One region of the Streptomyces sp. NPDC058964 genome, then DNA from elsewhere that is predicted to be linked to it. Evidence: predicted binding sites of a transcription regulator. Region 1 holds the regulator's gene; each other region holds the start of a gene.
The links. Region 1 encodes HrcA, which represses chaperone genes, less so after heat shock. Its sites were predicted from a motif close to TTNGCACTCNGNNNNNCNGAGTGCNAA; they were not measured.
Positions count from the first base shown of each region.

Region 2: a site for HrcA is predicted at 1,823-1,849, ahead of groES (co-chaperone GroES). Genes of this name have one in related genera too.
Region 3: a site for HrcA is predicted at 2,932-2,958, ahead of groL (chaperonin GroEL). Genes of this name have one in related genera too.

Region 1 covers NZ_JBHYKH010000028.1:15,879-19,987, reverse strand. Annotated here, with positions in the region: gene ACFW2E_RS05975 (MBL fold metallo-hydrolase) at 1-424, opposite strand, end outside; gene hrcA (heat-inducible transcriptional repressor HrcA) at 588-1,604, shown strand; gene dnaJ (molecular chaperone DnaJ) at 1,605-2,741, shown strand; gene ACFW2E_RS05960 (nitronate monooxygenase) at 2,831-3,919, shown strand; gene ACFW2E_RS05955 (16S rRNA (uracil(1498)-N(3))-methyltransferase) at 3,916-4,109, shown strand, end outside.
Region 2 covers NZ_JBHYKH010000124.1:491-4,599, forward strand. Annotated here, with positions in the region: gene groL (chaperonin GroEL) at 1-1,246, opposite strand, end outside; gene groES (co-chaperone GroES) at 1,368-1,676, opposite strand; gene ACFW2E_RS17595 (polysaccharide deacetylase family protein) at 1,946-2,782, opposite strand; gene ACFW2E_RS17600 (polysaccharide deacetylase family protein) at 2,782-3,714, opposite strand; gene ACFW2E_RS17605 (methyltransferase domain-containing protein) at 3,805-4,109, shown strand, end outside.
Region 3 covers NZ_JBHYKH010000051.1:14,548-18,656, reverse strand. Annotated here, with positions in the region: gene ACFW2E_RS09580 (NADH:flavin oxidoreductase) at 1-252, opposite strand, end outside; gene ACFW2E_RS09575 (class I SAM-dependent methyltransferase) at 296-1,072, shown strand; gene groL (chaperonin GroEL) at 1,146-2,768, opposite strand; gene ACFW2E_RS09565 (cold-shock protein) at 3,158-3,364, opposite strand; gene ACFW2E_RS09560 (MoaD/ThiS family protein) at 3,796-4,071, opposite strand; gene thrC (threonine synthase) at 4,068-4,109, opposite strand, start outside.

The DNA.
Region 1 (4,109 bases):
GATCCAGCGTCCACTCGCCGCAGACGAGGTGACGGGGGACGACGAGGGCGTCGGCCGCCTCCTCGGCCACCGCGGCGGGCAGGCCGTTGCGGACCGCGTCCAGACGCAGCTCCTCGCGATCGCGGGTGAAGACCGCGTCGACGCCCACCGCGGCGAACACCTCCGCGCCCGCGAAGGCCGCGGCGCCGAAGACATGGTCGAAGTGGGGATGGGTGAGCGCGAGATGGGTCACACGATGGTCCGCGAGCTCCTGCGCCCGCGCGCGCAACCGGGCGCCCTCGGCGAGGCTCGACCCGGCGTCCACCACGAGCGCCGTACCCTCCCCGAGCACCAGCCCCGCCGTGCAGTCCCAGCCCGGGAGCCGGCACCGCCCGACTCCCGCGGCCACCCGCTCCCATCCCAGCTCTTCCCAAGTCAGCGTCATACGGCGACGCTAGCCCTGACACCCCGCCCGGGTACGAACCTGCAGGACCGGCCTTGCCCGGTGCGTACCCCACCGCCGTACACTTGGCCGGGGAACGCTGGCACTCGTACGAGCAGAGTGCCAGGGAGGGCGTCGAGAGCACGACATTTCTGGAGGTGTGCGCATGCTGAGCGAACGACGGCTCCAGGTGCTGCGCGCCATCGTCCAGGACTATGTCGGCACCGAGGAGCCGGTGGGCTCGAAGGCGCTCACCGAGCGGCACAACCTCGGCGTGTCCCCGGCGACCGTGCGCAACGACATGGCGGCCCTGGAGGACGAGGGGTTCATCGCCCAGCCGCACACCAGCGCGGGGCGCATCCCCACCGACAAGGGCTACCGCCTGTTCGTCGACAAGCTCGCCGGCGTCAAGCCGATGAGCGCGCCCGAACGGCGGGCGATCCAGAACTTCCTCGACGGAGCCGTCGACCTCGACGACGTCGTGGCACGGACGGTCCGGCTGCTCGCCCAGCTGACCCGGCAGGTCGCCGTCGTGCAGTACCCCTCCCTGACCCGTTCGACCGTGCGGCACGTGGAGCTGCTGGCGCTCGCGCCCGCGCGGGTGATGCTCGTGCTGATCACGGACACGGGGCGGGTGGAGCAGCGGATGGTCGACTGCCCCGCGCCGTTCGGGGAAACGTCTCTGGCGGATCTGCGCGCGCGGCTGAACAGCCGGGTCGCGGGCCGTCGGTTCACGGACGTGCCCCAGCTGGTGGAGGACCTGCCGGAGGCCTTCGAGATCGAGGACCGAGGTACGGTCGCGACGGTGCTCTCCACCCTCCTGGAGACGCTCGTCGAGGAGAACGAGGAGCGGCTGATGATCGGCGGCACCGCCAATCTGACCCGCTTCGGACATGACTTTCCCCTCACCATCCGCCCCGTCCTGGAGGCATTGGAGGAGCAGGTCGTGCTCCTCAAGCTGCTGGGCGAGGCGAAGGATTCGGGCATGACCGTGCGGATCGGTCACGAGATCGCCCATGAGGGACTCAACTCCACTTCTGTGGTGTCGGTCGGCTACGGTTCGGGCGGCGAGGCAGTCGCCAAGCTCGGCGTGGTCGGACCGACCCGCATGGATTACCCGGGAACGATGGGAGCGGTACGCGCAGTGGCACGTTACGTCGGACAGATCCTGGCGGAGTCGTAAGTGGCCACGGACTACTACGCCGTTCTCGGTGTGCGTCGCGACGCGTCGCAGGAAGAGATCAAGAAGGCCTTCCGTCGGCTCGCCCGCGAGCTGCACCCGGACGTCAACCCGGATCCGAAGACCCAGGAGCGGTTCAAGGAGATCAACGCCGCCTACGAGGTGCTGTCGGACCCGCAGAAGAAGCAGGTCTACGACCTCGGCGGCGACCCGCTCTCCCAGGCGGGCGGCGCGGGCGCGGGCGGCTTCGGCGCCGGTGGCTTCGGGAACTTCTCCGACATCATGGACGCGTTCTTCGGCACGGCGTCGCAGCGCGGGCCGCGCTCGCGCACCCGCCGGGGCCAGGACGCGATGATCCGTATCGAGGTCGAGCTGGACGAGGCGGCCTTCGGTACGACGAAGGACATCCAGGTCGACACGGCCGTCGTCTGCAACACCTGCAACGGCGAGGGCGCCGCGCCGGGCACCTCCGCCCAGACGTGTGACATGTGCCGCGGCCGCGGTGAGGTGTCGCAGGTGACCCGGTCCTTCCTGGGCCAGGTCATGACCTCGCGCCCCTGCCCGCAGTGCCAGGGCTTCGGCACGGTCGTCCCGACGCCGTGCCCGGAGTGCGCCGGTGACGGGCGCGTCCGCTCCCGTCGCACCCTGACCGTCAAGATCCCGGCCGGTGTCGACAACGGCACCCGCATCCAGCTCGCCGGTGAGGGCGAGGTCGGGCCGGGCGGTGGTCCCGCCGGCGATCTGTACGTCGAGATCCACGAGCTGCCCCACTCCACCTTCCAGCGGCGCGGCGACGATCTGCACTGCACGGTGACGATCCCGATGACTGCGGCGGCCCTCGGCACCAAGGTGCCGCTGGAGACGCTGGACGGGATGGAGGAGGTCGACATCCGCCCGGGCACCCAGTCGGGCCAGTCGATCCCGCTGCACGGCCGGGGCGTCACGCATCTGCGCGGCGGCGGCCGGGGCGACCTCATCGTCCACGTCGAGGTCCAGACCCCGACCAAGCTCGACCCCGAGCAGGAGCGCCTCCTGCGCGAGCTGGCCAAGCTGCGGGGCGAGGAACGGCCCCAGGGGCAGTTCCAGCCGGGTCAGCAGGGGCTGTTCTCCCGGCTGAAGGACGCGTTCAACGGTCGGTGAGTCGTCACGCATCCGCCATGCATGCCCCTGGCACATGCCAAGGGACGGCCGGATTCGGACTTGTTCGGAGGACGTGACAACATGCCGTCATGTCCTCCGCACTGACCGATCTCTTCCCATATCCGATCGTGCAGGCCCCCATGGCGGGCGGTGCCTCCGTGCCGCAGCTCGCCGCCGCCGTCTCCGAGGCGGGCGGTCTCGGCTTCCTCGCCGCCGGGTACAAGACCGCCGACGGCATGTACCAGGAGATCAAGCAGCTGCGGAGCCTCACCGGCCGCCCCTTCGGCGTGAACGTGTTCATGCCGCAGCCGGTGTACGCCGAGTCCGGCACCGTGGACCTCTTCGCCAACCAGCTGGCCGGCGAGGCCGCTTGGTACGAGACCGAGCTGGGCGACCCGGACAGCGGCCGTGACGACGGGTACGAGCCCAAGCTCACCGTGCTCCTCGACAACCCGGTGCCCGTGGTCTCCTTCCACTTCGGCGTCCCGACCCGTGACGTGCTGGACTCCTTCCGCCGGGCCGGAACGCTCACCCTGGTCACCGCGACCACCGCCGAGGAGGCCCTCGCCGTGCAGCGGGCGGGCGCCGACGCGGTGATCGCACAGGGCGTGGAGGCCGGCGGCCACCAGGGCACCCACCGTGACGTACCGGAGAACGACGGCTCCGGCATCGGACTGCTCTCCCTCGTCGCGCAGATCCGCGAGACCGTGGACATCCCGGTCGTCGCGGCCGGCGGCATCATGCGCGGCAGCCAGATCGCCGCCGTCCTCGCGGCGGGCGCGAGCGCCGCCCAGCTCGGCACCGCGTTCCTCGCCACCCCCGAGTCCGGCGCGTCAGCGCTGCACAAGCAGGCGCTGACCAACCCCCTCTTCCCCCGTACGGAGCTCACCCGCGCCTTCTCCGGCCGCCCGGCCCGCGGCCTGGTCAACCGCTTCCTGCGCGAGCACGGCCGGTACGCCCCCGCCGCCTACCCGGAGGTCCACCACCTGACCGTGCCGCTGCGCAAGGCGGCCGCCAAGGCCGGTGACGCGCAGGGCATGGCCCTGTGGGCGGGCCAGGGGCACCGGATGGCCCGGGAGCTGCCCGCCGGGCAGCTGGTGGCGGTCCTGGCCGACGAACTCGCCGAGGCCAGGACGGCGCTGTCCGCCCCTCCCGCCACCGGGAGTGAGCGCCGGTGACGGCCCCGGTCTTCGTCGTCGAGCACTTCCGCGCGGGTGGTGCCGGCCAGTACGTCCTCGACGGCCCCGAGGGCCGCCACGCGGTCTCCGTGAAGCGACTGCAGCCCGGGGAGGAGGTCGTACTCACCGACGGCGCCGGGCGCTACGCGGTCTGCGACGTGGTCGGCACCGAGGGCAAGGACCGGTTGAT
Region 2 (4,109 bases), on a different contig from region 1:
CACCACCGGAGACGATGCCCTCCTCGACCGCGGCGCGGGTCGCGGAGATGGCGTCCTCCAGACGGTGCTTCTTCTCCTTCAGCTCCACCTCGGTGGCGGCGCCGACCTTGATCACGCACACGCCGCCGGCCAGCTTCGCGAGGCGCTCCTGGAGCTTCTCGCGGTCCCAGTCGGAGTCGGTGTTCTCGATCTCGGCCTTGATCTGCGCGACGCGGCCGTGCACGTCCTCGGAGTTGCCGGCGCCGTCGACGATCGTGGTGTCGTCCTTGGTGACGGTGACGCGGCGGGCGGAACCGAGCACGTCCGGGCCGACCTGGTCGAGCTTGAGGCCGACCTCCTCGGAGATGACGGTGGCGCCGGTGAGGATGGCCATGTCCTGCAGCATCGCCTTGCGGCGGTCGCCGAAGCCGGGGGCCTTGACCGCGGTGGCGTTGAAGGTGCCGCGGATCTTGTTGACGACCAGGGTCGACAGGGCCTCGCCCTCGACGTCCTCGGCGATGATCAGCAGCGGCTTGGAGGCGTTGGCCTGGATGATCTTCTCCAGCAGGGGCAGCAGGTCCGCGATGGCGGAGATCTTGCCCTGGTGGATGAGGATGTACGGCTCGTCGAGGACGGCCTCCATGCGCTCCTGGTCCGTCACGAAGTACGGCGACAGGTAGCCCTTGTCGAAGGCCATGCCCTCGGTGAAGTCGAGCTCCAGACCGAAGGTGTTGGACTCCTCGACGGTGATGACACCGTCCTTGCCGACCTTGTCCATCGCCTCGGCGATGAGCTCGCCGACCTGCTGGTCCTGGGCGGACAGCGCGGCGACGGCGGCGATGTCGGACTTCTCCTCGATCGGGCGCGCCGAGGCGAGCAGGTCATCGGAGACGGCCTTGACCGCGGCGTCGATGCCCTTCTTCAGGGCAGCCGGGGAGGCACCGGCGGCGACGTTCCTCAGGCCCTCGCGGACGAGCGCCTGGGCCAGCACGGTGGCGGTGGTGGTGCCGTCACCAGCGATGTCGTTGGTCTTGGTCGCCACCTCCTTCACCAGCTGGGCGCCGAGGTTCTCGTACGGGTCCTCGATCTCGACCTCGCGGGCGATGGTGACGCCGTCGTTGGTGATGGTGGGAGCGCCGAACTTCTTGTCGATGACGACGTTGCGGCCCTTGGGGCCGATCGTCACCTTGACCGTGTCGGCAAGCTTGTTGACGCCGCGCTCGAGGGCGCGACGGGCGTCCTCGTCGAACTTCAGGATCTTCGCCATGACAGCGTGAGCCCTCTCGGAAATCTTGGGTGAAAGAAAACTGCGCCCCGGGCGCCCGGCTACTTATCGGTCGCGGGGCCAGGGGCGCAGCTCAAAGCAACTAAGTGTGCTTCGCGGTGAATTACTTCTCGACGATCGCGAGCACGTCGCGGGCCGAGAGGACGAGGTACTCCTCGCCGTTGTACTTCACCTCGGTGCCGCCGTACTTGCTGTAGAGAACGACGTCGCCGACCTTGACGTCGAGCTCGACACGCTTGCCGTCCTCGATGCGGCCCGGGCCCACGGCCAGGACGACGCCCTCCTGGGGCTTCTCCTTGGCGGTGTCCGGAATGACCAGGCCCGAAGCCGTGGTCTGCTCGGCGTCGAGCGGCTGGACCACGATGCGGTCCTCGAGCGGCTTGATGGCAACCTTGGAGCTGGCGGTCGTCACGATCCGACCTCCCCCTTCGGAGATCTCACGGGGTTAACTGTCTGAGGTGGCGACCAGGTGGATCCGTCGTCGCGGGTGCCGGACCTGCCCGTCGCGTTGTTGGCACTCTCCAGGGGGGAGTGCCAGAGCCGAGACTATGACCGCGATTAGCACTCGGTCAAGCGGAGTGCCAATTGCCCGCGGCGCGGCGCGGGGTTTTCGGTCCCCTGGCCCAGATGTCCCCCCGAAGGCTGCCGCCCCCGCGGCCGTGGATCCCGGTCAGCCGGATGTCACAGGTAGTCCTCCAGCCGACCGACCGTCAGGCCCCGGGACTGGGCCCGGCGCAGCAGGCGGACCGTGCGGTCGCACAGGGTGGTGCCGGCCGGCTCGTCCGGGCCGACCTGGACGATGTCTCCCGGGCGCAGATGCCTGGCGCCGTGGGTGTAGGTGATGCCGTCGGCGCTCGTCGCGGCCCGCCACAGGACCACCGCCGAGACTCCGCAGTCGGCGGCCGCGCGCAGAGTGGTCCTGTCGTACTTCCCGTCGGGCGGGCGGAAGAGGCGGGGGCGGTGGCCGAAGCGGGCCTCGAGGCTCTGCTGCTCGCCGCAGATCTCGGCGCGCTGGGCGGCGTACGGCAGCCCGTGCAGCGAGGAGCGGTCGAGGGTGTGGCTCTGGACGCGGGCGCCCGCCGACTGCAGTCCGGCGAAGTGGCGGTACCCGGCGCCGGCGACGCTGCCGGTGAGGAACACGCTGACCGGGAGCCGCAGTTCGCGGACCATGTCGACGAAGCGGGGCTCCTTCTCGGCGCCCCCGTCGTAGGTGAGGAAGACGACACGGTCGCGGGTGCGGACGCGGTCGAGGACCGGTGGCAGGTCACGGTCGGACCTCTGGGAGGCCGAGGGGCGTGCCGAGGGCGTCGGGGCCGGGGCGAGCGGGGCCTGCAGGCCCCAGCGGCGGTAGGCCTGCTCCGCCGTGCGGCCGTGCGGCCGTACCCCCTGGGCCGCCTTCTTGCCCAGCCGTTCGATGGGGTCGACGGACTGGGCGCAGCCGGTGAGGGGGGACAGGACGGCCGCGGTGAGTACGGCCGCCGTCAGCGCTCCGTGCCACCGCGCCGCCCTCGGCCGGATCACAGGTAGTCCTCCAGGCGCGCCACCGCGTACCCCTCGCGGGTGACCTTGTTCAGGAACCGGCGCATGTCGTCGACCATCGTCCCGTCCCAGTCCTGGCGGCCCCGGAAGTGGGTGAGCACGATGTCGCCGGGGTGCAGGCTCTCGTCGTCCTCGCGGTACTCCCAGTGGTCGACGTAGACCTCCTCGTCCCAGATCGGCGCGTACTTGATCCCGCAGGACTTGGCGGCGCGCAGGGTGTCCCCGTTGTAGTTGCCGTAGGGCGGGCGGAAGACGGTGGGGCTCTTGCCGAACCACTTCTTCATCACGTCCTGCATGCCGCAGATCTCGTCCTTCTGCTCCTCGTAGGACAGACCCGGCAGATAGGGGTGGTGGAGGGTGTGGTTGTCGAGGGTGATGCCCTGGGCCTGCATCTCCCTGAAGTACCCGTAGTCGTCCTTGATCAGGTAATTGCTCAGGAAGGCGGTGTAAGGGACCTTCAGATCGCTCATCATGCGCAGGAACGCCGGGTCCTTCTCGGCGCCGTCGTCGATGGTGAGGAAGACGACCTTCTGCTCGGTGGGGATCGTGGTGAAGACCGGGGGGAGGTTGTCCTCCTCCTGGCCGTCGACCTCGAAGCCGTCACGGGCCTTGATCTTCGGCTTGTGGGCGGGCGGCGCGGGCGGCATCAGGGGCACCTGCTCCAGGCCCCACTGCCGGGCGGCGGCCGCGAGGGCGGCACGGTCGGTCTTCAGACGGGCGGCGTAGGAGTCGAGGGCGCGGGCGGGAGGCGCCTGGAGGTTCTGCTGGCCCGGAGCCGGCCGCACACCGCTGTCCTGGCCCTGCCCCGCACAGCCGGAGACTCCGGCGGCGACGGCGAGCGCGGCGATGGCGGCACGGACACCGGCCCTCTTGAAGACCCGATTTTTGTCATTTTGTACGACTGCTCGCATGGTGCCGGATCCTCGCAGGCCCCGGCCCCGAACCCCGGCCGACACCGCCGCCGGAGGCGATCCGTCCACCGACTGGCCCACAATGACCCGGTGAACGACCTCCTCCCCTTCCGCTCACTGCTCACCCCCGAGGGCCGGGCCCTCCTCGACGAGGTCCGCGGCACGGCCCCCGCCGACGAACTCGCCGTCGCCACCCGCTTGCGCCGCGAGCACCCCGCCGAGCTGGTGTCGGCGGCCCTCGGCCAGGCCCGGTTGCGGCAGCGCGCGGCGGCCAAGTTCGGGACGGAGGACGCCGAGCGGATGTTCTTCACCCCCAACGGGGTCGAGCAGTCCACACGGACGAGCGTGGCGGCGTACCGGGCCCGACGGATGAAGGACCTGGGCGTCACCTCCGT
Region 3 (4,109 bases), on a different contig from region 1:
CCGTGGGATGCGGTCGCTCTGCCCGGCGGAGTCGTGTCCGACGTAGGTCCCCTCGGTGACGATCAGTCCGACGCCGGCGGCGGCGCGGCGCGCGTAGTACGACACCACGTTCTCACCGGGGATGCCGCCCGGGGAGAACTGACGGGTCATCGGGGCCATGGCGATCCGGTTGGGGACGGTCAGGCCGTTGATCGAGACCGGCCGGGAGAGGATCTCGGCGGCGCGGGAGGGGGCGGAGTCGGTGACGCTCACGTGTGGGGGCTCCTCAAGGGGGGTGACCGGTTGGTATGTGCACATGCATCAAGTGCTTCTGTACGACAACTCCAGCGCGGCCGGCACCATTCCGGCCGGGCCGGGGAACCCCTGTGATCCCGGCCACGCGACCGCGTCCGAGAATGCCGGTATGCCGAAGCCCTCGCTGCTGTCCCCGTCCGAGCTCGAACGGTCCTCCGTGGTCGCCAACAACACGATGAACCGCGAGCGGGGCCTGGCCGGAGTGAACAGCTACGCCCGCGAGCTGGGCCTCGATCCCCTCGCCCGGCTGCGGGGCCGCCCCGCGCCCTCCTGGCTGGACCTGTGCAGCGGCGAGGGCCGCGCCCTGCGCGAGGCCGCCTCCGCCCTGCCCGCGGACGCGGTCCTCACCGGCGTCGACCTGGTGGGTCCGCTCGTCCCACGGCCGGCCCCGCCCGCCCTGGAGGAGATCGTCGCCTCCGTCTCCACCTGGACACCGGCACGGACGTACGACCTGATCACGTGCGTCCACGGCCTGCACTACGTCGGCGACCAGCTCGGTCTGCTCTCCCGCGCCGCCTCCTGGGCGGCCGGGGACGGCCTGCTGTGCGCGCACTTCGACCCGGACTCGGTGCGCTGGACGGACGGCTCGGCGGCGGGACGCACCGCGGTCACCGCCCTGCGCGCGGTCGGGTTCGAGTACAGCCCCCGGCACCACCGGCTCACCCTGCGGGGCGGACGCTCGGTGGATCTCCCCTTCCGCTACGTCGGCGCGGACCCCGCCGCCGGCCCCAACTACACGGGCCAGCCCGCGGTCCGCTCCCACTACGCGCCCCGCTGAACGCCCGAGGGCGGCACCCCCTGCCGGAACAGGGAGTGCCGCCCTCGGAAAGGACAGGCTGATCCGCGTTGGATCAGAAGTCCATGTCACCGCCCGGCATGCCGCCCGGAGCGGCCGCGGCGGCCTTCTCCGGCTTGTCGGCGATGACGGCCTCGGTGGTGAGGAACAGCGCGGCGATGGAGGCGGCGTTCTGCAGCGCGGAACGGGTCACCTTCGCCGGGTCGATGATGCCTTCCTTGACCAGGTCGACGTACTCGCCGGTCGCGGCGTTCAGGCCGTGACCCGGGGTCAGGTTGCGCACCTTCTCCACCACGACGCCGCCCTCGAGGCCGGCGTTCACGGCGATCTGCTTCAGCGGGGCCTCGAGCGCCAGCTTGACGGCGGCGGCACCGGTGGCCTCGTCGCCCTCGAGCTCCAGCTTCTCGAAGACGTTCGTCGTCTGCAGCAGGGCCACGCCACCACCGGCGACGATGCCCTCCTCGACGGCCGCCTTGGCGTTGCGGACGGCGTCCTCGATGCGGTGCTTGCGCTCCTTGAGCTCCACCTCGGTGGCGGCACCGGCCTTGATGACCGCGACACCGCCGGCGAGCTTCGCCAGGCGCTCCTGCAGCTTCTCGCGGTCGTAGTCCGAGTCGCTGTTCTCGATCTCGGCGCGGATCTGGTTCACCCGGCCGTTGACCTGGTCCGACGAGCCGGAGCCGTCGACGATCGTGGTCTCGTCCTTGGTGATGACGACCTTGCGGGCGCGGCCCAGGAGGTCCAGGGTCGCGTTCTCCAGCTTGAGGCCGACCTCCTCGGAGATGACCTCGCCGCCCGTGAGGATGGCGATGTCGCCGAGCATGGCCTTGCGGCGGTCGCCGAAGCCCGGGGCCTTGACGGCGACGGACTTGAAGGTGCCGCGGATCTTGTTGACGACCAGGGTCGACAGGGCCTCGCCCTCGACGTCCTCGGCGATGATCAGCAGCGGCTTGCCCGACTGCATGACCTTCTCGAGGAGCGGGAGCAGGTCCTTGACCGAGGAGATCTTGGAGTTGGCGATCAGGATGTACGGGTCGTCGAGGACGGCCTCCATACGCTCCATGTCGGTGGCGAAGTACGCCGAGATGTAGCCCTTGTCGAAGCGCATACCCTCGGTGAGCTCCAGCTCCAGACCGAAGGTCTGGGACTCCTCGACGGTGATGACGCCTTCCTTGCCGACCTTGTCCATGGCCTCGGCGATGAGCTCGCCGATCTGGGTGTCGGCGGCGGAGATGGAGGCCGTGGAGGCGATCTGCTCCTTGGTCTCGACGTCCTTGGCCTGCTCCAGCAGAGCGGCGGAGACGGCCTCGACGGCCTTCTCGATACCGCGCTTCAGGGCCATCGGGTTGGCGCCGGCGGCTACGTTGCGCAGACCCTCGCGGACCAGCGCCTGGGCGAGAACGGTCGCGGTGGTCGTACCGTCACCGGCGACGTCGTCCGTCTTCTTGGCGACTTCCTTGACCAGCTCGGCGCCGATCTTCTCGTACGGGTCCTCGAGCTCGATCTCCTTGGCGATGGACACACCATCGTTGGTGATCGTGGGGGCGCCCCACTTCTTCTCGAGGACGACGTTGCGGCCCTTGGGGCCGAGCGTCACCTTCACGGCGTCCGCGAGCTGGTTCATGCCGCGCTCGAGGCCGCGCCGCGCCTCCTCGTCGAACGCGATGATCTTGGCCATGTGAAGTGGTCCCTCCAGGACTGGGGGTGATTCCTTCGGACCGCGCCCGCGCCCGCGACGGACGGCTCGCGGACCCCGTGGTTCCTTGCCCCACTTGGCCTGCGGGCCTCACCGACCCGGTCCTTCGTTGTCACTCTCACCTTCAGAGTGCTAACGCCAATGATTAGCACTCGCCCCGCCCGAGTGCAAGAAGCGCCCGCGCAGCGGGCTCCTCGAGGGGTGGCGGCCGGGCGATGGGCGGGCGCAAGCGGCTCGAGGGAATCCGCAGGTGAGCAGCGACGTGAGCAGCGACGTCACCGGCCCCCGGGCAGCACGAAGGGCCCGTACCCCTGGAGGTACGAGCCCTTCGAAGACGAACGGCAGTACGTCGCTGTCAGTCGACGCGTGCTTCAGCTGGTCGCCAGCCGGACCATGTCCGCCTGCGGACCCTTCTGGCCCTGCGAGATCTCGAAATCGACCCGCTGCCCCTCTTCCAGGGTGCGGTATCCGTCCATCTGGATCGCGCTGTAGTGGACGAAAACATCCGCACCACCGTCGACCGCGATGAAGCCGTACCCCTTCTCCGCGTTGAACCACTTGACGGTGCCCTGAGCCATGCCTAACTCCCCTATTACTGGCCCTTGCACAGATCCACACTTCGCGGATCCGGGTCAGACCTCACCCCCCATTGGCCTGGGGGCGTGCGCCGGAACGCGTCGACCGCGGCTGAATGTATCTGTCCAACTGCCGTCTGCAACAGGTCAATCGGACGAGAATTCTGGACGCACCCGGTCCGGAATGTGGCGAGAATTCGCCTGAATTCGGGGCAAGTCGGGCCCCGCAAAAGGAACAGAAGCCGCATAAAGGCCGAGCACTTTGGCTACTTCTTGTCGGGCCTGCAGCATGATTCCAGGGTTTCCGCCCCGGGGATCAGGAGCGGGTTCCCCAACTGTACCGCGCTCAATCACACTGAATTACCCCCTCCGCTTCTCTCACGGAGGGGGCAATCGGATGAACACTCGGTAACCGCGGTTACCGAAGGTAATGATCAGCCGCCCGCGACGGCCGGAATGATGGAGACGCCGGCGCCTTCGGGAGTCGCCGTCTCCAGACCCTGCTCGAAACGGACGTCGTCGTCGTTGACGTACACGTTGACGAAGCGGCGCAGCTTGCCCTGGTCGTCGAGGACACGGGCGGCGATGCCGGTGTGGTTCTTCTCCAGGTCCTCGATGACCTCGGCGAGGGTCGCGCCCTCGGCCGTCACCTCGGCCTTGCCGGCCGTGTAGGTGCGCAGGATGGTGGGGATGCGGACGGTCACGCTCATGCGAGGCCAGCCTCTCGGAAGGAGTCCAGGTTCGGGCG